Regions from separate parts of the Arthrobacter sp. MYb221 genome, predicted to be linked through region 1. Evidence: riboswitches for the same ligand, from Rfam matches in the RefSeq annotation. Region 1 holds a riboswitch; the other holds the start of a gene.

The links. Region 1 has a riboswitch for S-adenosylmethionine ahead of CQ015_RS03970 (bifunctional o-acetylhomoserine/o-acetylserine sulfhydrylase). Riboswitches for the same ligand answer to the same signal wherever they lie in the genome.
Region 2: linked by a shared signal. The riboswitch ahead of CQ015_RS09695 (flavin reductase family protein) and the one ahead of CQ015_RS03970 (bifunctional o-acetylhomoserine/o-acetylserine sulfhydrylase) in region 1 are both predicted to bind S-adenosylmethionine.

The regions. Positions count from the first base shown of each region.
Region 1 covers NZ_PCPW01000002.1:320,052-335,529, forward strand. The annotation lists gene CQ015_RS03910 (ABC transporter substrate-binding protein) at 1-384, shown strand, start outside; gene CQ015_RS03915 (N-acetyltransferase) at 564-1,040, shown strand; gene CQ015_RS03920 (DMT family transporter) at 1,082-2,068, opposite strand; gene CQ015_RS03925 (GNAT family N-acetyltransferase) at 2,152-3,078, opposite strand; gene CQ015_RS03930 (glycine--tRNA ligase) at 3,084-4,469, opposite strand; gene CQ015_RS03935 (RNA-binding S4 domain-containing protein) at 4,771-4,998, shown strand; gene CQ015_RS03940 (GntR family transcriptional regulator) at 5,033-5,383, opposite strand; gene CQ015_RS03945 (hypothetical protein) at 5,380-6,441, opposite strand; gene CQ015_RS03950 (alpha/beta hydrolase) at 6,546-7,202, opposite strand; gene CQ015_RS03955 (hypothetical protein) at 7,404-7,829, shown strand; gene CQ015_RS03960 (SGNH/GDSL hydrolase family protein) at 7,881-8,747, shown strand; gene CQ015_RS03965 (homoserine O-acetyltransferase) at 8,844-9,989, opposite strand; gene CQ015_RS03970 (bifunctional o-acetylhomoserine/o-acetylserine sulfhydrylase) at 9,992-11,335, opposite strand; SAM riboswitch class IV at 11,427-11,544, opposite strand; gene CQ015_RS03975 (VOC family protein) at 11,718-12,362, shown strand; gene CQ015_RS03980 (GNAT family acetyltransferase) at 12,460-12,867, opposite strand; gene CQ015_RS03985 (CPBP family intramembrane glutamic endopeptidase) at 12,925-13,677, opposite strand; gene CQ015_RS03990 (DeoR/GlpR family DNA-binding transcription regulator) at 13,797-14,600, opposite strand; gene CQ015_RS03995 (copper homeostasis protein CutC) at 14,613-15,323, opposite strand; gene CQ015_RS04000 (carbohydrate ABC transporter permease) at 15,326-15,478, opposite strand, start outside.
Region 2 covers NZ_PCPW01000006.1:190,525-206,002, reverse strand. The annotation lists gene CQ015_RS09705 (AMP-binding protein) at 1-1,443, opposite strand, end outside; gene CQ015_RS09700 (sorbosone dehydrogenase family protein) at 1,583-2,704, opposite strand; SAM riboswitch class IV at 2,938-3,054, shown strand; gene CQ015_RS09695 (flavin reductase family protein) at 3,161-3,661, shown strand; gene dnaB (replicative DNA helicase) at 4,316-5,671, shown strand; gene CQ015_RS09685 (MFS transporter) at 6,025-7,413, shown strand; gene CQ015_RS09680 (DNA-binding protein) at 7,423-7,611, shown strand; gene CQ015_RS09675 (GNAT family N-acetyltransferase) at 7,608-7,940, opposite strand; gene CQ015_RS09670 (pirin family protein) at 7,955-8,956, opposite strand; gene CQ015_RS09665 (tellurite resistance/C4-dicarboxylate transporter family protein) at 8,966-9,997, opposite strand; gene CQ015_RS09660 (MarR family winged helix-turn-helix transcriptional regulator) at 10,136-10,597, shown strand; gene CQ015_RS09655 (hypothetical protein) at 10,688-10,942, shown strand; gene CQ015_RS09650 (SRPBCC domain-containing protein) at 10,985-11,434, shown strand; gene CQ015_RS09645 (hypothetical protein) at 11,431-11,829, opposite strand; gene CQ015_RS09640 (SDR family oxidoreductase) at 11,908-12,663, opposite strand; gene CQ015_RS09635 (AEC family transporter) at 12,832-13,833, shown strand; gene CQ015_RS09630 (hypothetical protein) at 14,058-14,243, opposite strand; gene uraD (2-oxo-4-hydroxy-4-carboxy-5-ureidoimidazoline decarboxylase) at 14,562-15,056, shown strand; gene uraH (hydroxyisourate hydrolase) at 15,085-15,441, shown strand; gene pucL (factor-independent urate hydroxylase) at 15,446-15,478, shown strand, end outside.

The DNA.
Region 1 (15,478 bases):
CTGAAGGGCATCGCCGCCGAAAAGCCCGGGCTGAGGATCATCGCGCTCAACGGTTACGATGAGCTCTACGTCGGTCAGAAAACCATCGGCCAGCTCGCCTTGCTCGAGGACCTGGGATTCGAAATAGCCGGCCCGACCGCTGATAGCGGGTGGGCCTCACTGAGTTGGGAAAAGGTTAGTGATTACCCGGCAGACGTGGTGCTCAGCTACTCGGGGACGGCCGCACAGGTCAAAGACCATCCGGTGTTCTCCTCACTGCCTGCGGTGCAGTCCGGCCAAGTCGTGGAGTGGGATGACAAACGCCCCTACACCTACGCCAGCTACGTGCAGTGGTTCGATCAGCTCATCGACATTCTCGAAGATGCCAAAACCTTCGGTTCCTAGCGGCTGGCCGGCTCGAAGGTGTTGCCCACATCTCGGCACGAGATCCGGTTTCCGCCCGTTTTAGGGCGAACGCGGGAACCGGATTCGTTGCCGTCCGGGCGGTGCCTGCCACCGGGCTCACCGGCTGGTAGCCGATTGCGACGTTCATCCCGTGGCAGAAATCGGCTTAGGCTTGAGCCATGACTATTCGACTGGTTGCCTTGGAGCCCGCAGAGTTCCCAGCATGGATGGAACGAAGCGCCAGCGAGTATGCCGCCGATCTGGTCTCGTTGGGAAGCACCACCGAAGCCGCCAGGTCGCAGGCGGAGCTTACGCTCCGCGGGGCGTTTCCCACGGAGCGCCCCAATTCAGCGAATGCGGTATTTAATCTGATCGACGAGAACGGATCTGCGGTCGGCTATATCTGGGTCGGACCGGATCAGTCGAACGATCCGACCTCTTGGTGGGTGTGGGACATTGTCGTCGACTCCGATGCCCGCGGCAGGGGACATGGCAAGGCAGGCATGCTGCTGGCCGAAGATTATGCGCGATCGCAAGGAGCGTGCACCCTGGGGCTGAGCGTATTCGGCTTCAATCGCTCGGCGCGAGGGCTCTACGAGTCGCTCGGATACGAAACCACAAGCGTAAAGATGCGAAAAAGTCTCGTGGCCGAATAGGCACCCGGTCATGCCCGTCGGCTAGGTGAAGCCGAGGCCGCCTAGTTGCGCTTGCGGGTGAGTTTTCCGGTGCCGCTGACCGATGCGAGCGCTACCGCGAGCAGGGTCAGCACGGTGCCGGCTACCGTGGCAAAGCTAATCTGCGACCCGTCGGTGGGTACCAGCAAATCCATCAGGAGCGAGCCGAGCAGCTGGCCGCAGATCATGCACAAGCCGGTGAACAGCACCCCCAGATGCTTGACCATGAATGCGGAGACGCCGATAAAAACGCATCCAAGCAGCCCGCCGACGTAAAACCACCATTGGCTTGGCGGGGCCCCGAGCGGGGAAACAGCGGGCAGGCGCACCAGCAAGATCACCGCGAGCATCAAGCTGCCCACGACAAAGTTCATCAGTGTAGCGGTTATCGGGGTGCCATAGGCTTGGGCCTGCACCCCGTTGGAAGCCGATTGGAATCCCATGAGTATGCCCACCACGAGTGAGAAGATCATGGGCAGCAGCAGCGTGGTCAGCTCAATGTCCGTATTAATGCGTGGGCTGACGGCCCAGATTACTCCGATCACCGTGAGCGCCGCCCCGGCCAAGCGCAGCGCACTGATCTTTCGTGGCCCTGCCGGACCGAAGCCGATCCGGTCCACGATCATCGAGCCGACGGTCTGGCCGGTCACCAGGCTCACGGTAAATAGCGCCACGCCAACCAACGGAACCGCAGCCGACTGGCTGACCACCACAAATCCGCCTACCGCGCCGGCGGCCAGATACCACCACGGGAATTGACGCTCGCGGATGACGCGGGGCACCGAGCGCGCGGCCCGGCGGGCGCCGGGGACCACAAGGTGGATGATGGTCAATGCCACCAGCCCCACCAGAAAACTGACCAGCGCGGCGGCAACCGCGTCGCCCAGCTCAACACCCAAGGCACCGTTGACGCGGCTCTGAATCGGCATGAGCAGTCCGGTGGCCACGGCGATCAGCAGATACACCAGCTTCAGGCCGGGGCTCAAGGTGGTGCTAAGCGAATTGTTCACTCGTGGTTCTTTCTCAGATACTGGGCAAATGCATTGCGGGGAAAGCAAAGGCGGGACCCTGCCGGGTCCCGCCTGGGAACTACTTAGTTGGCGTAGTCGCTCGCCAGAATGTGCGTCGTTGAGATAATTGTTGCCTGCTCAACGGTGGCCAGCGCATCCACCAAGGAGGAAAGCACGAACATCGACGAGTCGACCTCCAGCTTCACCGGGTATTGGTAAACCAGCATGGCAACCAGGTCGCGAACCGACTCGGCCACCTGGTCATCGCTGAATGCCGGGTTGGAGCCCACCAGCACGTCGGTGGGTGATTCCTCGCGGGCCGGGATATAGCTGATCGCGAAGGCCAGGATCTTTCCGCCTTCGCTGCGTGGCTTGTCGCGCAGCACGATGGCGCCCTGGGCACCGGTGCTTTCGTCGAGCAGCATCTTCTGCGCCGAGCCCACGGTCATCTTCGCCGGGTCCCACTGGTGGGTGGCGTTGTAGAAGTCCATGACAAGCTTGGTCAATTCGACGCTGCCGGTAGCGATATCCTCGATGACCCGGTCGTTGTTGTCAAAGTCCGGTTCGGCCAGCGCACCGGGTTCCAGGATGACGTCCCGCGATACCTGGATCTCTCCCAGTCCGAGGGCCGCACAGAAACCGCCGGCGGCCTGCGCCGGGTCGCCGGCGGTCACGGTGTACCGCGACTTCAGTTCGGTGCTTTCCCCGGCCGGAATCAAAGTCCGCAGCTGCGCCACCAGCTCGGTGCCCACGCCTTGGCGGCGGTGGGTTGGGGCCACCTCCACGTAGAGCCACAAACGCTGCGGGTGCAGCGAGGAAGCAAAGATCACGCCGGCGCCGATAGCTACGGATTCGCTGGTTGCCACCAGGGTGCGCGAGAACGGCGCATCGCTGTCCTCGCGCAGCATGGTGCGGTCCTGGTACGCCTGCGGAGACAGCGGATCGCCGAAGATCTGCAGCAATTCGAGGTCATCGCCCGAACGCCAGGCGCGGAATGCTAGATCGCTCATGCGCTCTAGGCTCCGTTCAGACGCTCGGATAGGTAGGTCGTGACCTGGTCAAGGGCCACGCGTTCCTGCGCCATGGTGTCGCGTTCGCGGATGGTGACCGCGTGGTCATCGAGAGTATCGAAGTCCACGGTGATGCAGAACGGGGTGCCGATCTCATCCTGGCGGCGGTAGCGGCGGCCAATGGCCCCGGCGTCGTCAAAATCGATATTCCAGCGCTTGCGCAGCTCGGCGGCCAAGTCCTTGGCCTTCGGGGACAGCGATTCGTTGCGGCTCAACGGCAGCACGGCCGCCTTGACCGGCGCCAGGCGCGGGTCCAGCTTCAGCACGGTGCGCTTGTCCACGCCGCCCTTGGTATTCGGTGCTTCGTCCTCGGTGTAGGCATCCACCAGGAAAGCCATCATGGAACGGGTCAGGCCGAAGGAAGGCTCGATCACGAATGGCACGTAGCGTTCGCCGGAGGCCTGGTTGAAGTACGACAGGTCGGAACCCGAAGCATCCTTGTGGCTGGTCAGGTCGTAGTCGGTGCGGTTGGCGACGCCCATGAGCTCGCCCCATTCCGAGCCCTGGAAGCCGAAGCGGTACTCGAAGTCGATGGTGCCAGCCGAATAGTGGGCGCGGTCGTCTTCCGGCACGTCGAACTGGCGCAGGTTCTCCGGGTTGATGCCCAGATCCAGGAACCAGGCCCAGCAGGTGTCAACCCAGTGTTTGAACCACTGATCGGCGTCTTCCGGAGCGGTGAAGAACTCGATTTCCATCTGTTCGAACTCGCGGGTGCGGAAGATGAAGTTGCCTGGGGTGATTTCGTTGCGGAACGCCTTGCCGATCTGGCCGATGCCAAAGGGCGGCTTCTTGCGGCTGGCGTTGAGCACGTTGGCGAAGTTCACGAAGATGCCCTGCGCGGTTTCCGGGCGCATGTAGGTCATGCCGGCTTCGGTATCCACCGGGCCGAGGAAGGTCTTCATCAGGCCGGAGAACTGCTGCGGCTCGGTGAACTGGCCTTTGGTTCCGCAGTCGGGGCAGGCGATCTCGCTCATGCCGTCCTTTGGATCACGGCCCTTCTTGGCTACGAATGCCTCGATCAGGTGATCTTCGCGGTGGCGCTTGTGGCACTGGGTGCACTCGACCAGCGGGTCGGTGAAGGTCTTGACGTGTCCGGAGGCTTCCCAGACAGCCTTAGGCAGGACGATGGAGGAGTCGAGCCCCACCATGTCTTCGCGTCCGCGCACGAAGCTCTGCCACCATTCACGCTTGATATTTTCCTTCAGCTCGGTGCCTAATGGCCCGTAATCCCATGCGGATCGGGAACCACCGTAAATTTCACCAGCCTGAAAAACGAATCCGCGACGCTTCGCGAGGGAAATAACCTGATCAAGCTTGGACTGTGGCGCCATCTTCAACTCCAAAGGAAAGTACGAGGCCGCTGGTTGCGGTCCGTAGGAAACACATACCGGTTAAGCCTATCGTGTCTGCTCGGGCTGGCGCACACCAAGGGATATTCCCTCGCGCTTCGCGCCGGGCATCGTTTGGGCGGTCGCCGGTTCCGCGCTCTCGGGCGCCCAGAAATCTGCCGCCGTCGTGCGGAATGCCAGATTTAGCCATGCCTCGGACGATGCGCTGTCGGCTCCACCACAGATACGGGATTTTCCTGAAATTCATTTATGCGCGCCGTCCGATGTGCGCGATGATAGGAGCATGGCAAATTCCGAGGTATTCTCCATCCAAATCCGCGACGAATCGATTCGTCTGGGACAGCTGCTCAAGCTCGCTTCGTTGGCAGAAGACGGCATTCACGCAAAGCAACTAATCGAAGAGGGCCTTGTACGGGTCAACGGCAAGGTCGAAACGCGCCGCGGCGCTCAGATGCGCCAAGGCGACAAGGTCACCGTCCAAGGCGAATCCGTCGTTGTCGAAACAGCTTAGTTCGAGGTAGTTGAACACCCCTTTGTGGCGGCGGCTAGGAGTTCCAGGCCGCCGCCACGAGTCTTTGCAATTCCGCGAGGCTCAGGCCGGCGGCCTTTGCGTTGCCAGCGAGTGCGCGAGTTTCGGAGAGCAGCGCGGTGGTGAGAATCTGTCCCGGATTCACTCGGGTTCCGTTGGCTCGCCCGGTGCGTACCAGGCCGGCGATTTCAAGTTCCTTATACGCCTTGGCCACCGTACCTACGGCAACACGCAGGTCACCTGCGAGCTGCCGCACCGGAGGTAGCCTCGTCTCGGCGGCGAGCTCCCCACCTTGGATCATCGCGGCAAGCTGGGCTCTGATTTGTTCGGATGGCCCGCTGGGATCCGAAGGGTCAAGGGTGATCACGCGCTTACCCCCTCCCCTATTTCCTTATCCGTCGCCTTGAAAATCGTGGCAATCCAGCCAGCCAGCTGACCGAGAAGTATTGCACCGACGACAAGCACCAACAGCCCCAGGCCCGCAAGGCTCAATGCCAGTGCCGCGTTCCACAGGTCCGTGGAACCTTCGGGTAGGGCTCCGCGTGTGTAGGTTTCGCCAACTACAAAATTCAGCGTGTAACCAGCGTTGTAGATGGCTGACGCAGCCATGGCGAGCAACGGCAACAACTGAAAACAAAGCATTGCGCTGAACCCGGTGCTCAGCACGTAAGCATTATGTGTGCGCACCGCGTTGTCGAAACCTTGGAGCGCAGGGCTGCGCAGGCTCGGACGCCGAGCATTGCGGTTCAACGCCCACAAGGTCAGTAGCGCCCCCAGCACGAGGAACACCAGCAGCGGAATTCCGTAGTACCAGCCGGGGAATGGCCCCGTGGCGCCGTCACCGAGCGACACCTCGGTGACCATCATGTTTTCGTCGAGACTGGCGCCGTTGGCGGAAGCATAGGGCAGCATGCGGTATCGCCCCCGTTCGTCCGGGGAGGATGCTAAGCCCGCAACGAGCAGTCCGATCAGGGTGGCACCGAGCATCACTCCAGGGACAATTATCCCCCAAGCCGGGCCAAACATTCCCGTCGATCGCGGAGTGAGGTCTGCGCTGACACGCGCGCCGTTCCCTTCTTCGGCACTAGCGAAATCGTGCGGGATGGGGAAGATGATAAAAACAATGGCTACCAGTATCCAGATGCCGACTGGAGCCGCGACAAGCTGCAGCCCATTGGCCTTCGGGAAAGCTTGATTGAGGTAAATTGCCCAAGTGCCAGCAAGTAGCGCAACTATCAGCGCCGCCATGTTCCGTGCACGCACGGCTCGCAGTACCTTCCCCGCAATTCCCGCTTCGGCGGCGGCGCCGCGATGCGCCAGATTCACCAGGTCAGCCCGCCGCTGCGATAACACGCCACGACGAATCAGCAAGGTCAGGGCAAGCCCGAATCCTATTAGCACCAAGAACGGCAAGACGTTGCTCATGTGAATTCCTCACGTGATGAGAGGCACACCGGCCTCCCGCTTGTATCATTGGAACAATACAAGCAGGAGGCAACGCCTTGTGTCAATAGGTTGATACAAGGCGTTTAGGTTGCAGCTCCTTGGAGTACTACGGCGCTGAGGAACTCATGCACGTGCGCCATCTCCTGCGCGTTCACCGAGTGCAGCATATTCGAGTAGAGCACCTTGGTGACATGAACGTCGCTGGTGGCCCACCCGTGCGTGTATTCAATTTTTTCGGCGGTAATCACCGGATCATCCTGATCACGGCCCCAAAACAGTGGCTTGCGCATCTGGCGCAGCTTTTCGTCTTGGAAGAAGCCGCTGCCCTCTTCCGGCACCGCAAACCCCGAAAGGCCGACAACTGCCGTGATCGCCTCCGGCCGATGCCGCAACAGCGAAGTTGCCACGGCCATGCCCATCGAGAAGCCCAGCAGGCTCACCGAAGAGTGCTGCCTGGTGATCGGTTCGAGCCAGCTCCACAGGTCCGAGATTGCGGCCTTCACCTCATCGAAGGAGTAATCCAGGTCTTGCATCAGCGGAAACCACGTGAAGCCGGGCCCCAGCGCCTGAGGCGCACGCACCGAGACGATGGTGAACTCTTCGGGAAGCATGGGAGCCAACCCCATGAGATCTTCCTCGTTGGAAAGATAACCATGAAGCAAGACCAATAGCGGCGTGCCGGCTCTTTCGGCTTCGGGCCGGGACCAAATGACGGTGGGATTCCAGATATTTTCACTCACGCATCAAGTCAACCAGATGCCAGCAGGGATTCGGCAAATCGATTCACCGTCTGGGTCGCCATTACAATAATGTAACGTTTGGAATAAATAAGGGAAGGCTGAAAGATCCATGGTTGACTAACGATATCAACATGCGTTGCGGCATTCCGAACAACGCATTGAGAGCTACCCGACGTGCGCGGAGCGAACATATTGGATGACATGAATATCACTGAGGTTGCAGCAGAAATTACAGAACTCACTCAGGAAGAATTTGATGAGCTCAGCGAGCTCAATGATTCGACTCCTTTCGGTTATGTGGATGATGACTCCGCCGGAAGCTTTGGCGCTCTTGACACGCTCTTTAACGCGATGCCTTTTGCTTTCGGAGCCATCGTCGCTCTTTTTGTCCTCATGGCGGCCGCTACCACCTTCTTGCTTGTGCGTAATTTCAAGTCAACCAAGCAATCCGGGGCCAAATACTACTCGCCGCAGTCCGATCCAGGAATACTGCCGGCCAACGCTCACCTGTTGGCGCGGAATAAGAACTTGGAGCAGAAACTCGCAGAGCTAGATGATCTGCTCGCTCGGCGAATCATCACCCGCGAAGAATACGCCGCGACTCGCAGCAAGGCGCTGCTGGGGTGACCTCCCGCTGACGCCATTGACAGCTAGTTACCGAAAAGTAACAATATTGTTGTGTCTGAAAATTCTGCGTCCGAATCATCCCTCCCCGCTCACGAAACAAGTCACCCCTGGCGCCGGTACGTGGCGCTGGGAGACTCCTTTACCGAGGGTATCGGGGACCCCGACCCGCAGAACCCGGGGCGGCACCGCGGCTGGGCAGATCGTCTCGCCCAACAGTTGAGCACCACCGTTCCGGACTTTTCCTACGCAAACTTGGCCATCCGTGGGCGGCTGATCGGCCAGATCATTTCCGAACAAGTGACCCCGGCAATAAATCTCAAACCAGACTTGATCAGCATTTGCGCTGGAGGAAACGATGTCATTCGCCCCGGCGGCGATCCGGACAGAATCGCCGAACAGCTAGAGCGGGCGATTAGCGATCTGAGCAAGACCGGCGCAACAATACTATTGCTCACCGGACCCGATATTCGCGATACGCCTGTCCTTGGCGGCATACGCGGGAAAGTCGCCATATACAACGAAAACGTGCGGGCAATTGCGCAACGTTACGATGCCGTGGTGGGCGACCTCTGGGCCTTGAATGAGCTGCGCCGAACACGCATGTGGGACCCCGACCGGCTGCATTTCTCTCCACTGGGACATCAGCTCATCGCCGCGATGGCCTTGGATGCGTTGAACGTACCCCACGAGCTGTCCTTGAATGCTCAGCTGGACAACGCGCCACGAAGCTGGCGCGAAGCGCGAATCGAAGATCTGCAGTGGGCACGCGAGTACTTTGCGCCATGGGTTTTGCGCCGCATTCGACACCAGTCTTCCGGTGACGGGGTGACGGCCAAACGCCCGGTACCCACCCCGTTCACCCTGCCACCGCCGAATGAGTCATTGGGCGCTGGGGATAGCGCCCCCATGCAGGACTGAGCCCCACAACGCACAATGGAACGCAGTTTGATGCACCGCTTACTGGTGGATCAAACTGCGTTCCTTTTATGTTTGGATACTTAGCTAGGCGAGTTCCTAGTCGTCAAAAACCAGGGCCCGCAAGACCGGATCAAGCTGCTTGGCATCCGTCAGGAAGCCATCGTGGCCAATCGGTGAATCGATGTAATGCACCGGTTTCGGCTTCGGCAACGACGCAGCGAGCAGTTCAGACTGTGCCGGGAAGTACAGCCGATCGCTGCTGACCGCGGCAACCACCACGTTCACCTTAGCCAGACGGGCCAAGGCATCACGTAGCGAATCGTATCCGCGAGCAACGTCGTGGCTCATCAAGGCCTCGGTGATCACCAGATAGCTATTCGCATCGAACCGATGCACCAGCTTGGTCGCTTGGTGATCCAGGTAGCTTTCCACCTGGTAGCGTCCGCGTGCACCTTCCGAGGTATCCAGTGGCTGTTCCCCGGGCTGCGGCTTGCGCGCGAAACGCGTCTCCAGCTCGACTTCGGAGCGGTAGGTGATATGCGCCAGTCGGCGGGCTAGGCCCAAGCCGGCATCCGGGCGCACACCGTTGGCGTAGTAGTCGCCTTGCGCAAAATTTGGATCGAGGCGAATCGCCTCGGTCTGCACCTGCGCAAATGCGATCTGCTCCGCCGTAGCTTGCGCGCTGGAGGCCATGACAACCACGTTCTTGACCCGTTCCGGAAATTCGACTGCCCATTCGAGGGCCCGCGCTCCACCCATGGAACCACCGATGACCGTATGCCAGGTGTGCACCCCGAGCAGGTCGGCCAGGCGTGCCTCAAGGCGCACCGAGTCTTTGATCGTGACGAAGGGGAAACGTGAGCCCCAGGCTTCGCCGTGTTCGTCGAGCGAACCGGGCCCGGTGGATCCATTGCAACCACCAATGATGTTGATGGCCAGGACAAAGTAATTGTCTGTATCAACGGTCAGCCCGGGGCCGACAAAGTCTTCCCACCAGCCCGGGGTCTGCGAATCTCCCTGCGATACGTGAGCATCACCGGTCAGCGCGTGCATAACCAGCACCGCATTTGACCCGTCCGCGTTCAGCTGCCCCCATGATTCATAGGCCAGCTCGATACGCGGCAGGTATCCACCGGTTTCGAAGGTGTACTCCCCCACGGACGCGCGGCGCAAAATGCCGTCCTGTCCGTCGGCGAGGTTCTTCGAGTCGAGAGTCTCTTCGGTAGTCACTATGGATGCCATGCCTAGAGGGTTTCCTGCAATTCCTGGTTAGCAGGCTCTGCGATCGCAGCAAAACCAAGTTGCAAGTCAGCGAGTATGTCCTTGATGTTCTCCAACCCCACGCTCAGCCGAACGAGCCCCGGACGCACGCCGGCCGACAGGCGTTCCGCCTCGGTCAGCTGTGCATGGGTGGTCGAAGCGGGGTGAATCACCAGCGAGCGAACGTCGCCGATATTCGCCACATTTGAATGGAGTTCTAGGGCATCTACGAATGCCTTGCCCGCTTCGGCGCCGCCGGCAACGTCAAAGGCGATGACCGCCCCAACACCGTTTGGCGCATATTTCTGGCCACGCTCAAACCATGGCGAGGAAGGCAACCCGGCATAGGCGACCAGCTCGACTTGCTCATGGCCTTCAAGCCAGGCGGCGACTTCCTTGGCATTCTGCACGTGGCGTTCCACGCGGAGCGACAGGGTTTCCAGCCCTTGGGCAATCAAGAAGGCGTTGAAGGGTGCCACCGATGAGCCCAGGTCGCGCAGCAACTGCACGCGTGCCTTGAGGATGTAGGCGAGGTTTGCGCCGAGAATGCCGTTGACGCCCAGATCTCGGGCGAACACCAAACCGTTGTAGGACTCGTCCGGGGTGTTGAAATCAGGGAAGCGTTCCGGATCCTTGGCGAAGTCGAACTTCCCCGAATCCACGATGACGCCGGCAATGGCGGTGCCGTGCCCGCCGAGATACTTGGTGGCCGAATGGATGACGATGTCCGCGCCCCACTCGATCGGACGGATCAGGTATGGGGTGGCCAAGGTGTTGTCCACCAGCAACGGAACACCGGCTTCGTGGGCAATCTCCGAGATTCCCTCGATGTCCAGGATGTCCTGACGCGGGTTGGAGACCACCTCGCCGAAGAACGCCTTGGTATTTGGCTGCACAGCCTCGCGCCACTGCGCCAGGTTATCCGGATCGGCCACGAAGGTGACCTGGATGCCGAGCTTGCGCAACGTGTGCTTGAACAGGTTCTGCGTTCCGCCATACAGGCTTGGGCTGGCAACGAGGTGGTCGCCGGCCTGGGCCAGGTTCAGGATGGCGAAGGTGGTGGCCGCCTGCCCGGAGGCGAGCAACAGTGCGCCGACACCGCCTTCGAGGTCGGCAATGCGGTTTTCGACGGCTTCCTGGGTTGGATTTCCAATGCGAGTGTAGATCGGCTCCAGCTCCTGCAAGGCGAAGCGCGCGGCCGCGCTCTCTGCGCTGGGGAAGACGAACGAAGACGTCTGATAGATCGGCAAGGCACGCGCTCCGGTAACCGGGTCGGGCTGTTGTCCGGAGTGGATCTGACGCGTCTCAAATGACCAGTTGTTACTCATGGTTTCCTCCATATAGCTTGTTGACTATGGGGGTACACCACTAAAAAACACACCGACAGGAAGCTCCTCGTCGAGGTACTTTCCAGGGGGTAACCCGCGCTTGTCCTAGACACAGTTTGTGCCGAGGGCCAGGTCTTCACCCGGGGCACCCCACCGCGGAGGAGGGTTGCCGCCCAGTAAGCCGGGGCTTGTTACTGGGACTCATGACCTGACACAAGTCTGCCGGACAACCGAAGATCTTGGCAATATGAAGTGGCTCAAAGTGACGCAATCGGTCATATTGCACTTTTATAACGCAATTTATGCAGAGCGTTCGATCGCCAGTTTGCCAGTTAGGGTAGCCTAAGTCGAGACTTGAATCACATAGTGACATGATGGGCACATGATGAGGCTAGATCACGTTACGTACGCATGTGGCCCGGACGGGCTCATGCCAACCGCCGAAAGAATCTCCGAGGCTTTGGGCTTGGAATTCGTCAAGGGAGGCGTGCATCCGCGATTCGGAACTCGCAATGTAATTTTCCCGCTCAAGCATGACCAATACCTAGAAGTAGTTGAAGTTCTGAACCACCCCGCTAGCGACAAGGCACCGTTTGGGCAGGCGGTCCGTGCCCGTTCCGAGCTGGGCGGCGGATGGATGGGATGGTGTGTTTCAGTTGAGGATCTCTCAAGCGCAGAAGAGCGCCTGGGACGCAAATCGGTTCCGGGTAACCGCAAGTTCCCTGACGGCCGCGAACTCACCTGGCAGCAGATTGGCATCAAGGGTCTGATCGCGGACCCGCAGGTTCCATACTTGTTGCGCTGGGACGCCGGCACCGAAGACTTGCACCCTTCCCGTGCGCTGGATCCCGCTGGCCAGATCCAGAGCATTGCCATTGCCGGTTCACGCGACCGAGTCCTTGATTGGCTGGGGCAGCCAGAAAACGTGAATCTCGGTGCGGTGAGCATGGAGTATGAAGCACCCAACGGGACCCCGGGCATCTTGTCTGTAACTTTCGAAACCGATAACGGTACCGTGGTGCTGTAAGACAAGGTACGCACGAAGGTAGGTGGGGGCAATGGCGCCCCCACCTACTCTTCTTTAATGCCAGTTGTGCGCTCAAACTGGCAAGGCTCTGCTCTGCCTATAGCCGCTTGCCCAAAACCACAATGTCTTGGGTTTCGTAGCCTTGCTGCTCGTAGAATCGAATGACCTGCGAGTTCTCGGAGCGAACCATCAGCTGCACCTTGGGCACCGAACGTCGGCGCAACCAATCGGTGGCCGCGCCAACGATCTGTTGGCCCAGTCCTTGGCCCTGGCTCTCGGGACGGACCGCAACGTAGTACAGCCACCCGCGGTGACCATCAAAACCAACCATCGCGGAGGCAAGCAGCGCTCCGTCGCGGTGCCCCACAAGAATTGTGGATGACTCGTTGCGTAGCGCTTGTTCCGCATCGGCCAGCGGATCATTCCAAGGCCGGGTGAGTTCCACCCGTTGCCAGAGTGCGACCACCTCGGCAAGGCCATTCATCTGAAGCTCGCTAATCTGCATTTTCACTCCCCTGCTAAAAGCACTCCGAAATTGGGCCATCGTGAATCTGGAAAGTGCTCAGGCACCAATGCCGATGGCCGGGCCGATGAGCAAGAAGCCTACAAAACCAACGGCATCCAGCAGGAAATGTGCGATGACCAGGGGCATGACGCGACCGTATTTATGATAGAGCCAGCCAAAGACCACACCCATGGCGAAGTTGCCGATCATCGGTCCGGCCCCTTGGTACAGATGATAGCTTCCGCGCAGCAGGGCCGAACCGAGAATCAGCACCCAGGGTCCAAGATTGAGTCTCTTGCCGTAGCCGAAGAGGAAAGCCAACATCACGACTTCCTCCAGTACTGCATGGCGTACCGCTGAAAGGACCAGCACCGGCACACTCCACCAGTAGTCTGCGAGATTTGCCGTGGCCAGCGCTGTGGTGATGCCGAATGCTCGACCCGCTGCATATACGCCTAGCGTGCCGATTCCCATGACGAGAAACAAGCACACCCCGAGCAGCGCATCCTTGCCAGGACGACGGAAATCGAAGCCTATGTCCCTGATGCTTCGTCCGAGCGTTCGATGCATGAAATAGAGCGCGAGGGCCACCGGGAGCAGGGCGAAAAGGATATCCAGGAGCTGGTACGCCAGGTCAAAGTATTCTCGCGTGTTCAACGGATTGTTCATGGATGTGGTCTGCTCGCGCAGTGGCGCACGAGTCGCCTTGTCGGCAAAGCTGATAAGCGAATACACGGCGCTCTGTCCGAGTGAGAGCCCTAGAACGAGGAAAATCTCAATCTTCAGGATGCGAGTGCCGCTCGTCGTCAATGTCTTTTCACCAGTCACATATCGATCATAGACTTCGACTGCTGTGCTGCGGCTGAGCAAGGAGTCCGAGCGGATCATACTGCAGCGCCTGACCATGCTGCAGCGTTGGCCCGATGCACTTACTGTGCCGCAGACATTCCCGTTTTGGTGATGACCGGGATCCCTGCCATGGCAAGGGCCTCCCGTTGCTCGTCCGTGATCTGATCGTCGGTGATCAGACCGGTGAGGTTTTCGCGATCTAAGATCACGAAGGAATGCCCTCCGATCTTCGAAGCATCTGCCACCAGGTAGCTCCTACGAGACTGGTTGATCATCAATTCGTTGACTGCTGCTTCCATCTCATCGCTGACCATCGCTCCGATGCTCGGTTCCAGCGCATTGATGCCTACAAAAGCCATATCGAGTGTGATTTTGCCAAGCGAATTTTGCGCTAGCGGGCCGACAAGCTCGTAGGAGCGCTCGTTGAGCACCCCACCGGTGACCATAACGCGAATGTGCGGGCGCACGGCGAGCAAAGAGGCGATATTGACTGCGTTGGTAACTACGGTGAGGGTGATACGACCGGGCTCCCCCACTAGATCCTGGCGCATGCCCAGTTCAATGGCTATTGCTTTAGTGGTAGTGCCCCCAGAAAGTCCGACCACGGTATCGGCTTCAACCATGCCAGCGGCGAGCCTTGCGATCTGAAGTTTGCGTTCGTCATGGTCTTCACGCTGATACCGCGAGGGAAGGTCATAGGCGACCGTGTTTGAGACTGCTCCACCGTGGGTTCGAGTGAGAAGCGAGGCATTGGACAGCGAGTCCAGGTCCCGTCGTGCAGTCGCAGGCGAGATTTCCAGCTGCTGAACAATCTGCTCGACATCAATCTGGCCATTGCTAGCCAGGAGGTCGAGGATATGGTTCAGGCGTTCCTCGCGTTTCATGGATCCAGCTCTCTAATAGTGCAAATCATCAAGTAAATTGCGTAGTTCTCTAACCTGTTGTTCATCAACGGCCAGGCTCTGCGCATAAGGTGTTTTGGCGGAGAAATGAACTGCCGCTATGCCTGTGGCATAAGCCGCACGCACGTCCCGTGGCTTCATGCCACCACCGGACATGATTTCAATTCTTCCTTCGGCACGCTGCACCATGCGTTTGATCATGGGTAGCCCTTCACCAACCGTACTTCGTCCTCCGCTAGTCAACACTCGTGTGACCGGAAGTTGCAAAAGCTCAAGGACGCTGTGCGCAGGATCGGGCGTTGCGTCGATGGCGCGGTGCACCGTGATTTCCATTTGCGAATTGATCTGCCGCCCAGCCTCGATCAGCACGCGAATCCCCGGGATATTTAGGGATCCTTCAGCGGTCGTAGCCCCGATGACCAGTCCTTGCACTCCTTCGAAGGCAAGCCGCTGCGCCTGGCTGACCAGCAAATCTAGTTCCTCGGCAGTGTAGGTGAAATCACCGGGACGCTCACGCAAAAGTGCATGTACGCCAAGCGGGGGCGACTGCTCCAGGGCTTTGACCAGCAGTTCGGGGCTTGGGGTAAGCCCGCCGAGTTCCAACGCTTGGCATGCTTCGATTCTGTCGGCTCCTGCGCCCACCGCGCGCGCGGCACAGCTTGGTGAAGTTGCAACGATTTCCAGCGCAGGCGCGTTACCTGGCATAGCTATTTCACCGCCCCAGCGGCAAGGCCACCGATCAGTCGTTTTTCAATCAGGGCGAACAGAATGATCACCGGAACAATCGCGACAATCGAAACCCCAAAGACGTACTGCCAGGCGGTGGAGTACTGTCCCACGAACTTCGTCAACGCCACGGA
Region 2 (15,478 bases), on a different contig from region 1:
CGAACCTGTGGTGCGAATGACATAGGCGACCGGACGCTCGCCCCATTTGTCGTCGGGGACGCCCACCACCGCAAGATCCAGCACCTGCGGGTGCGCGGCGAGAGCCTGTTCGACCTCAATGGTGGAGATGTTCTCTCCACCTGAAATGATGATGTCCTTGGCCCGGTCACGGACCTGGAGGTAGCCGTCCGGGTGCATCACTCCCAGATCGCCGGTATGGAAGTAACCGCCGAAAAAGGCCTGCTCGGTGGCTGCCTCATCGCGGTAGTAGCCAATCATCACGTTGTTGCCGCGAAAGACGATCTCACCCATGGTTTGCCCGTCGGCGGGAACGTCCACCATATTCTCGTCGACGATGCGTGCGCTTTCGGCGGTCAGCATGCCCACGCCTTGGCGGGAGAGCATTGCGGCTCGCGTGTCCGCATCCAGTTGATCCCAGTCATCCTGGTATTCACAGATGGTGTAGGGGCCATAGACCTCGGTGAGCCCATATACATGGACCACCTCGATGCCCAGCTTCTGCAGCTTCGTGATGATTGCCGGGGACGGCGGGGCGCCGGCGGTGGTGATGCGCAGCGGATCGCCCAGGGCGTGGGCGCGCGGTGAGTCGGCAATGATCGAGCAGACCGTGGGGGCTCCGCAGAGATGTGTAGCGCAAAGATTCTCAATGGCGTCCCACACCGCATCCTCGCGCACGCCGCGCAAGCACAGGTGCGTGCCACCCGCGGCGGTGACCGCCCAAGGGGTGCACCAGCCGTTGCAGTGGAACATCGGCAGGGTCCACAGGTAACGGGTCTTTGCGGTGAAGCCTTGGTGATGGGCCTCGCTCAGCGAGTTCAGGTAGCTGCCGCGGTGCGAGTACAGCACGCCCTTGGGTTTGCCGGTGGTGCCCGAGGTGTAGTTCAACGTGATCGGGGCGCGCTCATCTGCCACCTCGTAGCTCAGGCGTTCCTCGCCGGCCGCGTCCAGCAGCTCGGAGAGCACCGCGTCCACGGCGACCGCCGGTCGCGCTCCGGCGTATTGGTCATCGCTGATCTCGATCAACGCTTCCAAGCTCGGAATCTCGGAACGCAGGGTCGAAGTATTTGCCAACAATTCGGTATCGGCGAACAGCAGCTTCGACTCGGAATGATCCATAATATAGCGCAGCTCGGGCGCCGACAGCCGGGTGTTCAGCGCGATCAGCACGCCCCCGGCCAGCGGAACCGCGTAGTGGGCCATGAGCATCTCGGGAGTATTCGGCGCAAGTACCGCGACGCGGTCCCCGGGCGCGATCCGCGCCTTGACAACCTGGGCGAAGCGCTGCACGCGCCGCTCGAATTCGGCGTAGCTGTACCTGCGGGTCCCGTGGATCACCGCGGTCTTCGACGGGTATACCTCGGCCGAACGCTGCAGGAATCGCAGGGGTGTGAGTTCCGAGTGGTTAGCCTGAGTCATGACCATGTGTGCGATATCCTTCGATTCGTATCCGTGGTTTCCTTCAGCCTGCGCCTGTGAGCTGAAGCACTTGCGACCTTCATGGTGGCATGGACCTCGGGTTCAATCCAAGAACCGCAGTATCAATTCGTTCAGTGGCCGAAATTCAGCGCCGGGTGGCAGTTCGGTCGATGAGCGTCTCCGGGGAGATGCCGAGAATCCTGTCGTCACCCTCTTGCGGGGTGCCGCGACCGTCGGTGTTATTCGTCAGCACCCAGAGCTCGCCGGTCTCGCTGGCCTTCACATCCCGCAGGCGCCCATGGTCACCTACGAGGAACTCGGTGGAATCGTGAGGCGTGCTCAGCTCCACGGTTCGCAGGCGCTCCCCGCGCAGGTTGGCGATGTAGAGGACCCCGTCGTAAATGGTGATGCCGCTGGGGCTCGCGGACTGCGTGCTCCATTGCTGGATCGGGTCGCGGTATTCGGGATCTTCCGCAATGCCTTCGTGCGCCGGCCAGCCGTAGTTGGCTCCGGGCTCAATAATGTTCAATTCATCCCAGCGGTTCTGCCCAAACTCGCTGGCATACATGGTTCCGTCGGGAGCCCAAGCGATACCTTGTGGATTGCGATGGCCGAAACTGAATACCGGCGAACCGGGGAAGGGGTTGTCGCCGGGGACCTCGCCCTGAATGGTCAGCCGCAGGATCTTTCCGCCTAAACTTTCCAGATCTTGAGCCGAGGATTCATTTCCAGCGTCTCCCACGGTCGCGTAGAGCATCGAATCCGGTCCGATGGCTAGACGCCCCCCGTTGTGAATTCCTGCCGATGGCAATTCGGACAGGATCGTCCGCGGATGACTCAGCGCGAGCGCACCGCTGTCGCCGGAAAGTTCGAATCGCTGGATGCGGTTGCCGTCTTCTGCGGTGGAGTAGGCGAAAAGGTAGGGCTGTTGAAAGGCCAGCCCAAGCAGTCCGCCTTCGCCACCATGAACTACGTCGTCCAAGCGGATGATTTGCCGGGCATTGCCCGCTGAATCTATTTCCACGATCCGCCCCGAATCGCGTTCTGAAACGATCAGCGTATTTTCGGCGAAGACCATGGACCAGGGGGCGGCTAGCTCGGCTGCGATCCTTCGCGGTTCGGGCGACTTGGTATCGACTGCCCTGCTGCTTGACGTGGCGCCGGGGGAACGCGGTGCTTCGGCGGCGCATCCGGTGAGCATCGCGGCGCAGGCGAGAATTCCAAGGAAAACCGTGATCTTCGGATTACCAGCTATTCGAGGCCGCATGGTTTCAGGCTAGCAAGATCCGTTCGCTATGCAAGAGGCTGGGCGCTTCGTATCGCACCGAAGGGGAGCGGTATCAGCGGGCCGCGCAGCCGCATCCGAACCCTCCTGTGATTGAATAAATTTCCGATGGACCCTCGAATACTTGTGGCTCATCGAATTTTGGGTTGAATATTTCGATTTGCGAAGCAATTTGTTTGACGCGCGGGAGCTTAGGCCAATATCGTTTTAATCAGAATCATGAGCGTCAGCTAAAGGCCCTGGCTAGCTGGCCGGCAACCCTCTATACGGTAGCGGGGTGCTCCAGGTGAAGATTCGGTGTCGCGCAACACCGCACGATACAAGTACCGCACATCGAGGCGTTAAACCTTCGACGGCGGGTAAGAGCAAGTCAAAGCTGCTTTAGCCTGCCGCCGACCGTCGCCGTACCGGTGGGCATGAAGCAAAGGAAGTCAAGGCATGTCTTTGAATCAAGAACTTGACGCACTGACGCTGCGCAAGGTTTTCGCCCAGCACCCATCGGGAATTGCCACTCTGTGCGCCGAAGTCAACGGGGAAAAGACGGGAATCGTCGCCTCCTCATTCACCGTAGGGGTTTCCTTGGAACCGGCGTTGGTGATGTTTGCCGTGCAGAAAACCTCGAACACTTGGCCGAAGCTGCAGGACGCAAATCGAATCGGCGTTTCGGTGCTCAGCGAGCGCAATGAAGGGGTCTGCAGGCAGATCGCTTCCAAGAGCGGAGATCGATTCCGCGGTGTGGACACCCACACCAGCGACGACGGCTCGTTGTTCATCCATGACTCAACGCTGTGGCTCGACACGACGATCTACAGTGAGGTTGAGGCCGGAGACCATTGGGTCATCCTGTTGCAGGTCCATGGCCATAAGGTCGCCGAGCATTCACCGTCGATTTTCCATGATTCACGATTTCACTCGTTACCAGTCCCGGAACTCGTCTAAATAGTTGTCTTCGCTTCGCGCCACCTGTCATTTTCGCTGACAAGTGGCGCGCAGTCGTTTAACTGGCCCGGCGAGCTTGGACCGCGCGGGCGCGTTAAGTTCATATGACCGCAGAGGGGTGCTCTGCATCGAATTGTGGATTACTCGCCTCGAAGTTACGTTTCAGTAGCTTTTTGGAGCGGTGACTACCGCGTTCTTCACGAAGATTCTTTCCACAAAACTATCCACACCTCTGTGGATGGTACGTTGATAAGTCGATGAAGCGGGTTGAAAACACCGGAATCCCGCGAGATATGCTGTGGATAACGTCATTTGCGAAGGTTGACTCTACAAAGAAATTAACTTTCTATCCACAGGTGTGCAAACAACAAACTCCAAGTCAGATAGTCATTAGCGCAACTTAAGTGGGGTAATCCACAAGCTTCTCCCCAAGTCGCACACAGGGTCATCCACAGCTAGAGGGGGATTATCCACAGATCTTGTGGATAACAGAGTTTGCGGCTATGGATAAGAGACCTACTGTTGGCTTTGGGACTGATATATCCACAGGTACCGCCGACACGATAACGTCGGTTGGCGGTGACATGCTTGAGTGTTGCCATCATGGCACAAGGGTATTTCCCAGAGGGTCAATAGGGGATGGAAGTGTCAGTTATGAGCGCGGAGCCGGTCTACGAGAGTCAGGGTTCGGAAGCGGGTCGCACCCCGCCGCAGGATATTCCTGCCGAAATGTCGGTTCTTGGCGGCATGATGCTGTCGAAGGATGCGATCGCCGACGTGGTCGAGGCGCTGCGCGGAACAGATTTCTATCGCCCGGCCCATGAATCCATTTTTGACGCAATCATCGATCTCTACGGACGAGGCGAACCAGCCGATGCCGTGACGGTCTCCGATCTGCTCACCAAGCGCAGCGAGATCGCCCGCGTGGGTGGCGCCGCCTATCTGCACAACCTCATCCAGCAGGTGCCCACCGCCGCGAACGCCGGCTACTACGCCGAAATCGTGCGCGAACGCGCCGTATTGCGCCGCCTGGTCGATGCCGGGACCCGGATCGTCCAGATGGGCTATTCGCCCGATGGTGAGGTTGACGCGATCGTCAACGAGGCGCAGGCCGAGGTGTACAAGGTCGCCGAGAACCGCAACAGCGAAGACTACGTGCGCCTGAGCGACATCATCGAGGGAACCGTCGATGAGATCGAGAATGCGGCGAACGCCGGCGACGGAATTACCGGCGTGCCAACCGGGTTCTACGAATTCGACGAACTGACCCAGGGGTTGAAGGGTGGTCAGATGATCATCATCGCCGCCCGCCCCGCAGTGGGTAAGTCGACCTTCGCCCTGGACTTCGCCCGTTCCGCGGCAATTAAGAACAACATGGCCACCGTCTTCTTCTCGCTGGAAATGGGCCGCAACGAAATTGCGATGCGCCTGCTCTCGGCAGAAGCATCCATCCAGCTGCAGGATCTGCGCAAGGGTTCGGTGGAAGACGCACAATGGACGAAGATTGCGACCACGATGGGTCGCTTGAACGAAGCTCCGCTGTTCATCGACGATTCGCCGAATATGTCCATGATGGAAATCCGCGCCAAGTGCCGACGGCTGAAGCAGCGCAACGAGCTGCGCATGATCATCCTCGACTACCTGCAGCTGATGAGCTCGGGCAAGCGCGTGGAATCGCGCCAGCAGGAAGTGTCCGAGTTCTCGCGTAACCTCAAGCTGCTGGCCAAGGAACTCGACGTTCCGCTGGTTGCCCTCTCGCAGCTGAACCGTGGTTCCGAGCAGCGCACCGACAAGAAACCAATGATCTCGGACCTTCGTGAATCGGGATCGATCGAGCAGGACGCCGATATGGTAATCCTGCTGCACCGTGACGATGTCTACGACAAGGAAAACCGTCCGGGTGAAGCCGACGTGATCATCGCAAAGCACCGTGCCGGCCCCACCAAGACCATCACCGTGGCGTTCCAGGGCCACTATTCGCGCTTCAGCAACATGCAGAACGACGGCTAGCCTGCCGAGGCAGGCCTACGGCACAGGGCAGGGTCCAGAAATCCGCAAGATTTCTTGGCCCTGCCCCTTGGTTCAGCTGCGTTCTCCGTGCATGGCTTCGTGCCGATGATAGTGCTGAAAGCGCCGTCCATTCGCGCCGCGCGTGGGGCTGGCTGCCTAGAAAAGGCCAAGGACACCGCTGGAGAGTATCCCGGTAGCTCCCACCATCAGCGCTAGGCAGAGCGCGGTGATCTTGACCAGTCGGCGACGCGTATCTTCGTTAAGCATGGGTTCAGCTTACAAAGCCATGCGGTGCATCCACTAACCATCGGTGCCGAATCGGCGTCCGAGAAGTTCAATGAAAGAATGGCCGCATGCCATCACCACGTGACTCTGCGGTAGATTCCGCAACGGTTGAGTCGATCTATGCCGCCAAATATTTGGCGACCACCCTGGGCATGTTCGTCCTGGTCTTCTTGGTGGGTTTCGAAGCGTTGGCGGTTTCCACGATCATGCCGCTGGTCAGTGAGCTGCTCGATGGACAGAAGTACTTCGCGCTGGCCTTTGCCGCACCGATTGCCAGCGCGATGCTTGGCATGGTTGCTGCGGGAGAGGTTTCGGACCGAAGAGGCCCGAAGATTCCGCTGTACGCTTCCGTGGCTATTTTTGCCGGCGGCCTGCTTATCTGCGGCACCGCGGCGGATATGCAGGTGCTGATCCTCGGAAGAATTTTGCAAGGCATCGGTGGCGGCGCCGTGACCGTGGCAATCTTTGTGCTGATCGCTCGGGCATATCCGGCAAAATTGCACAGCAAAATTTTCGCACTTTTCGCCGCCGCCGGGGTGATCCCGGCGTTGCTCGGACCGTGGATTGCGGGCCTGATCGCCACATACCTCGGTTGGCGTTGGGTATTCCTTGGGGTGCTGATCTTCATCGCCTTCGCGATCGTGGCGGTCATCCCGACCCTGCATCGCATGGATTCTGCACGCGATGCAACCCTCGGTCCGGTCTCCATCAAGCGGCTACTGCTCGCGGGGTTCACCGGGGCTTCGGTGATCGCCATGAACCTGCTTGGGCTCATGGACAATGGGTGGCCCTCCGTCGTCGCCCTGCTGTCAGCGTTGGCGCTCGCCCTGTTGGCGATCCGGCCGCTGCTGCCCGTAGGGACCTTCAGCGCCCGGCGTGGAATGCCAGCCACGGTGCTGACCCGATCGCTGGTGGCTGGAGCATTTTTCGGCACAGAGGTCTACCTGCCGTATTTGCTGCGCGAAGACTATTTTCTGCCTCCGGACCGCGCGGGTCTGGTGCTCACCGCCTCCGCATTGTCCTGGGCCCTGGGCTCGTGGCTGCAGGGGAAAGCCGGTGAACGTTTAAGCAATTCCGCATGCATCGGAATCGGCGCCCTGGCCGGGGCGTTCGCCATCTCCACCGCGCTTTATGCCGCGTTGTTCCACCCGTCGGTGGCCATCATCGTGGTTGGTTGGGCGATAGGCGGATTTGGAATGGGAATGATCTTCCCACGCCAAAACGTGAATATGCTGGCCCTCTCCGGCAAGCAGGAACAAGGGTTCAACTCCTCGGCGATGACCATGGCGGATGCGCTGGGCAACGCGGGAGTGACCGCGCTTGGCGGGGTCATCTTCGCCACGGTGGCAGTGGGGCTGGGCTTCGCCGCGGTCTTTGCCTTCTCGTTGTTCCTGATCATCGTACTGCTGGTCGTTACGCCGCGGATCGAATCCCCGGCGGCGGCTGGCCCTAAGTAGCCCAGGCGTATGGAAACTGAGCTCCCAGCCATCGGCGCACCGGCCACCAGGGCGCTGCTAAGCGCTGGTATCACGAGCCTCGAACAAGCGGGCGAAACCGGCGAGAAAGCGCTGCTTCGGTTGCATGGCGTCGGACCAAAAGCGCTGCGCATCCTCCGTGAAGCCCTGGACAAGCAGGGTCTTGAGCTGCGCAGCTAGGCGCGTGGCAGGACTTTCAGGTGCTCTGGGGTCGTCGCGACGAGGTGTGGCTGGTATTCGGCGTGCTTAGCGACATAGGCCTTGACGTACGGGCAAACTGCCACGATCTTGGCTCCACCGGCGATGGTGTTGTCCAACGCGAATTTCACCAGCACACTGGCCAGTCCTTGTCCGCCGTATTCTTCGTCCACGGTCGTGTGGAAAAAGATCCGCTCGGTGCCAGCGGAACCGGTGAATTCTCGAAAGTGGGTTGCGCCAATGACCTTTCCATCATCGTCCAGTGCATATCGCCGACGTTCGGGCAGGAAAACAGGGGTGATTTCGCTCATTTGGTGGCCGCTTTCTAGGAGGGGTTAACTCGTGTACGTAGTCGGACGGTAGGTAGCGCCGGCGCCGGCAATGGCGCGGGAGTGTTTTCCGGAAATGGGCCAAAGCGGTCCTCCGAGCTGTCTCCTGGTTCGGCGCCGATTTCCGCTTGGTACTGCGCGCGGAATGCGAGGACTTCTTCATGGCTGCGTCCCACGAAGTTCCACCACATGAGGATCTCCTCTTTCAGCGGCTCTCCGCCGATCAGCAAAGCGCGGACCGGCTGCTCGCCGGCAGTGATGCGCAGCGTGGTGCATCCGGCCCGGACGAAGCCCAGTTCGCGGTGCTCAAGTGGTTTGCCGTTGACCGTCGGGCGGCCCTGATCAACGAGTACACCGTGTTCGTGATGTGCGGGGACCACGATTTCGACCTCGGTATGCGGGTCGAGGTGCAGTTCGGCCCCGCTGAGTTCGGTATGCGTCTTCACCGGGGAGGTGAGGCTCTGCTCGCCAATCGCGAGAGTGCCGAGGAAAACGTTGAGCATCCATCCTTGGCCGTATATCGGTTCGGGACGGTAATTTTCGAAGGTTGGTTCCATATTGCGCACCCGGTCAGGCAGGGCGGTCCATAGCTGGGCTCCGTGCAAGATCGTGGTTTCTTCGCAGAGCATTTCGGAATGCGTGATTCCGTATCCAGCGGTCATGAGGTTCAATTCACCGGGGCGCACTTTGGCCTTATGCCCGGCCGAGTCGATGTGTTCGATTTCGCCGGAGAAGAGCCAGGAGACGGTCTGCAGTCCGGTGTGCGGATGCCGTGGAACGTTCATCCCGCCGGTGAGCGCTACGTCGTCCGGTCCGTAGTGGTCGAGGAAGCACCACGCGCCGATCAGGCTGCGCTGTTTCTGCGGAAGAGTCCGGGAGACCGTCATGGCTCGCGGGCCACCGAGGGGGACTGGGCGGGGCTCCAGCGCCTGAACCTCTGAGCGTGCATCGAGGTTGCTGCAGTCGATTTCCGCCGGTGCCTGTTCAAGGTTGCTCATAACCTAAGACTAGGCAGGATGCCTGATTCGTGCCACCCATAGGGCGATGGTTCCCGCCCAGCTGGCCACGGCCACCCAAATCACTATCTGCCCCAGCGTAAAGAGAGCCGAGAAATCCGGTATTGATCCCAGGGAAAGGCATGCGGTGGCGAGCATGCCCAGCGGGAAGACAATCGCCCAAAGGCCAGTTTCATAGCTCAGCGGGTGGCGGTGGATGATGTGCCGCCAGATTCCGAAGACCAGCAGCAGGGGGATGAACCATAACCCTATGGCGAGCAACGCCAAGGTGGTAAAGGCGATATTTGCTTGCAGCCAGTTCGGAATCTCACCGCGGTTTGCCAAGCCGAGTAGTTGCGAACCGGTCAATACGCTGATCGCGGTGGACCCCATGAAGATCCAATACGTCGGTGAAAGCGTCTCGGCGCGGTTCGGATAGCGGATCATGCGCACCGTCACGAGGGTAGCGGTCAGCAGATAGAGCGCGCAGCCTAGCAACCAGATAGCTAAGGCAAGCATGGCGGCCCAGGCGCCGAAGCTCGTATGATGCGCTAATCCGCCGGCAACGGATTGGGTGGCCACCACCCAGAGGAACCACGACCCATTTGCGTGGGTCAGTGCCGGTTCCGGACGTTCATGCAGCACCAGCCCGGCGGGAATCGCGTAGGTGGTGATCAGCCAAATGAGCGTCCCGAATATCAGCGCGGTCAGTGCGGCGCCCGGGAGCTTCAAAACCGCCAGTGCGAGGGCTAGGACATTCGAGGCCGCGACCACGGTGAAGAACCCAAAACCAACGGCCGGGTTCAGCGCATCAATTTGCACCGCCGTCGGATAGCGCACGACGCGCAGGACCAGCACCGTGAGTAGTCCGAGGAACATGATACCGGCCAGGATGCAGAAAGCCTGGCCGAGGGCGGAGAACCCGGAAAGCAGCAGACCCATGCCTACGATGCCGGTGGCCATCACGCTGGAGAATACCGACGGGGCAAGGGTGGCTACCCATCGGGTGAATCGTGAGCGGCTAGCACGCAGTTCTGGGTTCACCTAGGTCTCCTTGAAGTCTTCTTTGCCGAGATGTTGAGGCTAACGCCTGTGGCGCTCTGCCGCCAAGCCCCGTCTCAGGATGCTGGCGTACGATCTTAGTGTCGGTACCGGCATGAACCCCAAGGAGAACAAAACATCGTGGACAGCTCCAATCTTCGTCGTGATGATCTGCTCAAGCTTGAGCGGCAGTTGTGTTTTGGACTGGCTGTCGCCTCACGATCGGTGATTTCAGCTTATAAGCCGGTGCTCGACCCATTGGGGCTGACCCACCCGCAATACCTGGTGATGCTGGCCCTGTGGGAATCTGCTCCAATCGGTGCGCGGGAGCTCAGCGAAAAGCTGCATCTGGATCCCGGGACGCTCTCCCCGCTGGTCAAGCGCCTTGAAAAAGCCGGATTGCTCGAGCGCAGAAAGAATCCGCGCGATGAACGCGCGATCTTGATTGAGACTACCCAGAAGGGTGAAATGCTGCGTGAGCAGGCGTTGGATATTCCCCATGAGATGCTGAGTCGGCTGAACTTAAGCGAGCAAAAAGTCGTTGAATTGTGCAAGATTCTGGGCGATGTGGTGGACGCGGGAATCGCGGCGCCCGCCGAGTGATTAAGGATATAGTTGGTGCACCAACTATTGGAGTAGGCTTAAGTCACGGACGCAATTGGCTCCGGCGCCCTGACAAATTGAGGTTTCCCCATGGACGAGTCACCACTGCCCATCATCAGCGACACCACCGGCTTGAGTCTTGGATATCGTGCCCGATGGCGCCTGAAGTATTTGGGGTTGAGTATTTTCGGCCCGGCCGAACGCTCGATCATGACCAGCCCACGCGAACGCATTAAATGGGACCGCGCCATGATGGTGCTGCGCGCCCACGAGGCCGCCGGAACTCAGGCCGATGAGCTAACCGTATATACCGCTAGCCGCATGGAATCCCGTCGCCCCAAATAGCCGGCTTTAGATTCCCCGCCGAGAGCACGGTAAAATCCGAGTATGCAGGAAATGAATGAACTTGTCTTGTCCCGGCAATTCGCCGCTCCTCGTGCTGCGGTCTGGGCCGCATTCGTCGAACCGGAGATTATTACGCAGTGGTGGGGACCGCATGGCTGGACGGTGCAGGAGGGCTCGGTAATTCTCGAGCCGAAGGTCGGGGGACGCCATGAGCTGACCATGGCACAAAGCGATAACCCGGAAGCTCAGGTGCCGCTCAAGGCAGTGGTCACGATCTTTGACGAACAGGTATGCCTGGCCAGCGCCGATGGTCCGCATGAGATGACGCTGGATCTGGTCATTCACACCAAGCTGGACTTCAAGGAATTTGCCGGCCAGACCTATGTGACCTTGACGCAGGGCCCATTGCCACATGAAGTCATCGAGAGCAGCCAAAAGGCCTGGAATTCCGCGTTTGCAAAGCTTGAATCGTTCTTGGCCGAGTACTTCTAAATTGGCTTCGACACCAGATAGCTGCGCGCGGACTTGATCCGTGCGGTTTTCGCTGCTCCGGTAAAGCGCAGCACATGGCTAAAAGCCGCGGAGATATCCTGACCGTTGGTGATATTTCCATCGGTGCTTCCTTCGCGACCGTGAGTGAGCACGCTTTTGAATTCGAGTGATTTCGTATCTCCTGAAATCATTACCCAGCTACAGAGCGCCTCGATCCCGTGCAGCGTTTCAAAGCCAACTATTTCCCATTCAATGTCCTCGGTGAGCCACAGCCTGAGATGATCCAGATCTCGCCCGTGCAGCGCCACGATCACTTCCTGAATCACCAGATGCCGTGGGGCATTACCGCAATTCTCCGGATAGCTCACTTGCATTGCTGACGGTTCGGCGCTCATCTTCTCACTTGCCTGAATTTGGACTCTAAACGGTTCGTCCCACTATAGCCACCAGCTGAACTCCGCGCGCAAAGCGAACTAACCGCGGCCAATATAGGGCATCCCTGCAGCGGTAATGGTGAGCTGATTGACCGAGACGGTGAGTGGGCTGTTAGCCAGGAAGGCTACGGCTTGCGCTGCCTGTTGCAGGTCGAATGTTGGCTCAACCTTGCGCGAGCCGTCGGCTTGCAAGGCTCCTTGCGAGGTGCCGAGTTCGTCCATGATGTCGCTAGCAGTGTTGCCGATGTCGATCTGTGAAGCGCAGATGCCAAACGGGCGGCCATCGAGTTCAATGGACTTAGTCAGCCCCGTGATGGCGTGCTTGGTAACTGCATAGGCCACCGACCGTGGTCGGGGCACTTGAGCGGAAATTGATCCATTGTTGATAATTCTTCCGCCGCCATGCAGCTTCATATGCTTAAAAGCTTCGCGGGCACAATTCATCGCTCCGGTCAGGTTCACCTGGCAGACTTTCTCCCAGTCCTCCGCGCTTAGCTCATCGATGGAGACCGCGGGACCGAACGTTCCGGCATTGTTGAATAGCGTATCGAGACGACCAAAATGCTCGGTCGCCTTCGCAAATAGGCATCGAACCTCTTCGGCGGAGGAGACATCGGCTTGGACCACTAGAGCGTTGCCGTGGCCTTGTGCTGCTTCCTGCAGTGTCTGTTCGGTGCGTCCGGCCAAGACCACATTCCAGCCTTGGGCTAGTAGCAGCCGTGCGGTGGCCCGACCTATGCCGGTGCCGGCTCCGGTGATCAGGATGCTGGACGTCGGCATGTTTGCAGATGGCATATTAACTCCTTTTGGCATCTAGCCTAGTCGCAGGTGCCATGGCAGCCGCGTATGTGAATCCGCCGGAGCATGCCTGAAGTTCGGCAGGTCCAGCGAAGCCGATGCAGGTTGCCGCGGGAAGGACAACTAGGCTTGGAAAGACTCAAAAATGAACTTTGAAGGAGTCTTGTGTTCCTCGACGTGCTGTTCGGTGTCCTGCCGCTGTTCTTCGTGATGCTCATTGGCTACGCGGTCAGTTATTCACCGAAATTCCCGCCCAGCGTGGAACCGGCTCTGAACGTTTTTGTCTTTTACGTGGCACTGCCTGCATTGCTGTACAAGGTGGTTGCCCGGGCCGATGTTAGTCGGGGAGTTCCGTTCGATTTCCTGTGGGTCAGCATCGTCTCGACGTTGGCATTCGCCCTCATCTGTTGGGTCCTTTTCCGCTATGTGTTGCGCGTAGAGCGCGGGCGGAGCCTGGCTGGCATGCTCAGCACCAGCTTTGGCAACGTCTCCTATCTGGGAATTCCGGTAGTTCTCGGGGTGCTCGGCAGCCAGGCCGGTCTCGCCGCAGGCATGGGGCAGCTGGTCCACAACGTTATTTTTATGGTGGGTTTTCCCATCTTGGCCCAGCTGATGATGCCGGCAGGCCCGGGAAACAGGCATAAGCCCAGCGGTCGCCGGATCGCGTTGACGGTTCGCAATGCACTGCTTTATAGCCCGGTTTCCTGGGCCATGGTGTTTGGCGGAGCAGTGGTGATGTGGGGGATCCCCATTCCAAAACCGCTTGATGACACCGTAGACCTCATTGCCGCCGCGGCAGCCCCCGGAGCCTTGTTCGTAATCGGTCTATCCTTGCGGCGCACCGTTCAGCGCACCCTGGACCGGCGGGCGGGGACGGCGCATACCAAGGTGCGTGGAGCCAAGCGAACCATGCTGGTCATGGTGGTTGGCAAGCTGGCGGCATTGCCTCTGCTGACCGTTTCGATGCTCTGGATTTTCGCGCCGGATCTCGAATCGATGTGGTTCAACACCGCGGTGCTTATGGCAGCTATGCCGACCTCCGCCACGGCCTACATCATGGCTCACAATGACACCGGTGACGGTGAGCCGACGGCGCTGGCCATCGTGATTACCTGCGCCCTGTCGGTAATCGCGCTTCCGGTCTTGGCGCAGCTGGTGCTCAAGTAGATCCTCGCGGGCAGCACTTCTCTTCATGGTTGAAGCTCGCGCCGAAGCGGGTTCGTGGAACGATCCCGGTGCCAAGCACGCCAAGCACGCAGCGCAATGATCTTTCGATGCCTCCCTTGAGCCCCACGTCCGTTTGACGTGGGCCATTTAAGAACATAAAGGCCATGCTCGGCGCCTCCGGAACATGGCCTTTATGAAGTTTTGCACCCCTAGGGGTCGGCGAACTAGTTTCTGCGCAGCAGGCGGTCCAGGAAGCTCGGTGCCGAAGTGTTGATGCGTGCCCGCGGGGACATGTCAGGGTCCAGATTCTCGATTGGCTGGAACATGCCCGTCTGGAGCGCCGCGGTCGCCGAGAGGACCCGCGCTTCCTTAGGTGAGTAGTTGATGCTTGCCGACTGGTTGGCGGTCATGGCGACCCTCCTTTTGCGATAAGTTGATTCCGTAATGCGGAAGTTTATTTTTGTCCTACGAAAACAGTATGTCGGGTGAGCGCGGCTCCTGGCAAGGGTTTCGGCCTAAAAACTTCCCTGCGACCGAAATTTCCGACAATAAATCACACTTCAAAAAATTTCCCTCGAAAACCACTTGACGGAGGTAGTGTGAGTTGGCTTACAGTAGTGGAACGAAGATTCCACGATCCAAAAACATCGAGTCGAAGCCGATAGAACCATCGGTGGTAAGGGTGTTCAGCCATCGGATCGTGGTGTAAGAAAAGAGCTGATCACCCGATGGACCTGCATGTTTTTAACAACTTACCCGAGGCAGACGCTGCCGCCGTCTTGCGGCCATGCCTCGATGTGGAACGTTGGATCAACGAGCTTGTGGCCGCACGCCCCTATGCAGACAGTGCTGCGCTAACGGCCGCAGCCCAACGCAGTGCCGCGCCCTTTGGCGAGTCAGAAATCGCTGCGGCGCTGGCGCATCACCCCCGCATCGGCGAACGAGCCCAGGGAGATTCCGCCGAAGCCTCGCTCTCCCGGGGCGAGCAAGCAAGCCTGCGGCTCGATGACGATGTCACCTCCCGTCTGGCCGAAGCCAACCGCCGCTATGAAGCCCGCTTCAACAGGGTTTTCCTCATCCGTGCCGCGGGGCGGAGCAGCAATGAAATCCTCGCCGAATGCGAACGCCGCCTCGGCAATGACGAGGACACCGAATTGCGCGAAGTAGCCGAGCAGTTGCGTGCGATTGCGCTGCTCCGCATGTCCAGCGCGGTCAGCGGCTAAAGCCAACCCTTGAGCTAAGGAGTACTTCATGGATGAATCGACCGCAGCACGCAGTCACATCACCACCCACATTCTCGACACCGGGACCGGGAGGCCTGCCTCCGGTGTCAAGGCCACGCTGGAAGCCAACAGGGCATCCGGCTGGCAAGAAATCGGATCCGGACTCACCGATGCGGACGGCCGCATCAAGACTCTGGGGCCGGCTCAGGTTGAAGCAGGACGCTACCGGATTTCCTTCGAAACCGGCGACTACTTCGGGAAGCAGGGAACGGAAAGCTTCTTCCCCGCGGTAAGCATCGACTTTTACGTCAATGACGTCGACCAGCATTACCACGTACCTCTTCTTATCAGCCCGTTTGCATATTCCACGTACCGAGGAAGTTAGAACCATGACTACCGAAATCAATGCCCCAGCAGGAACC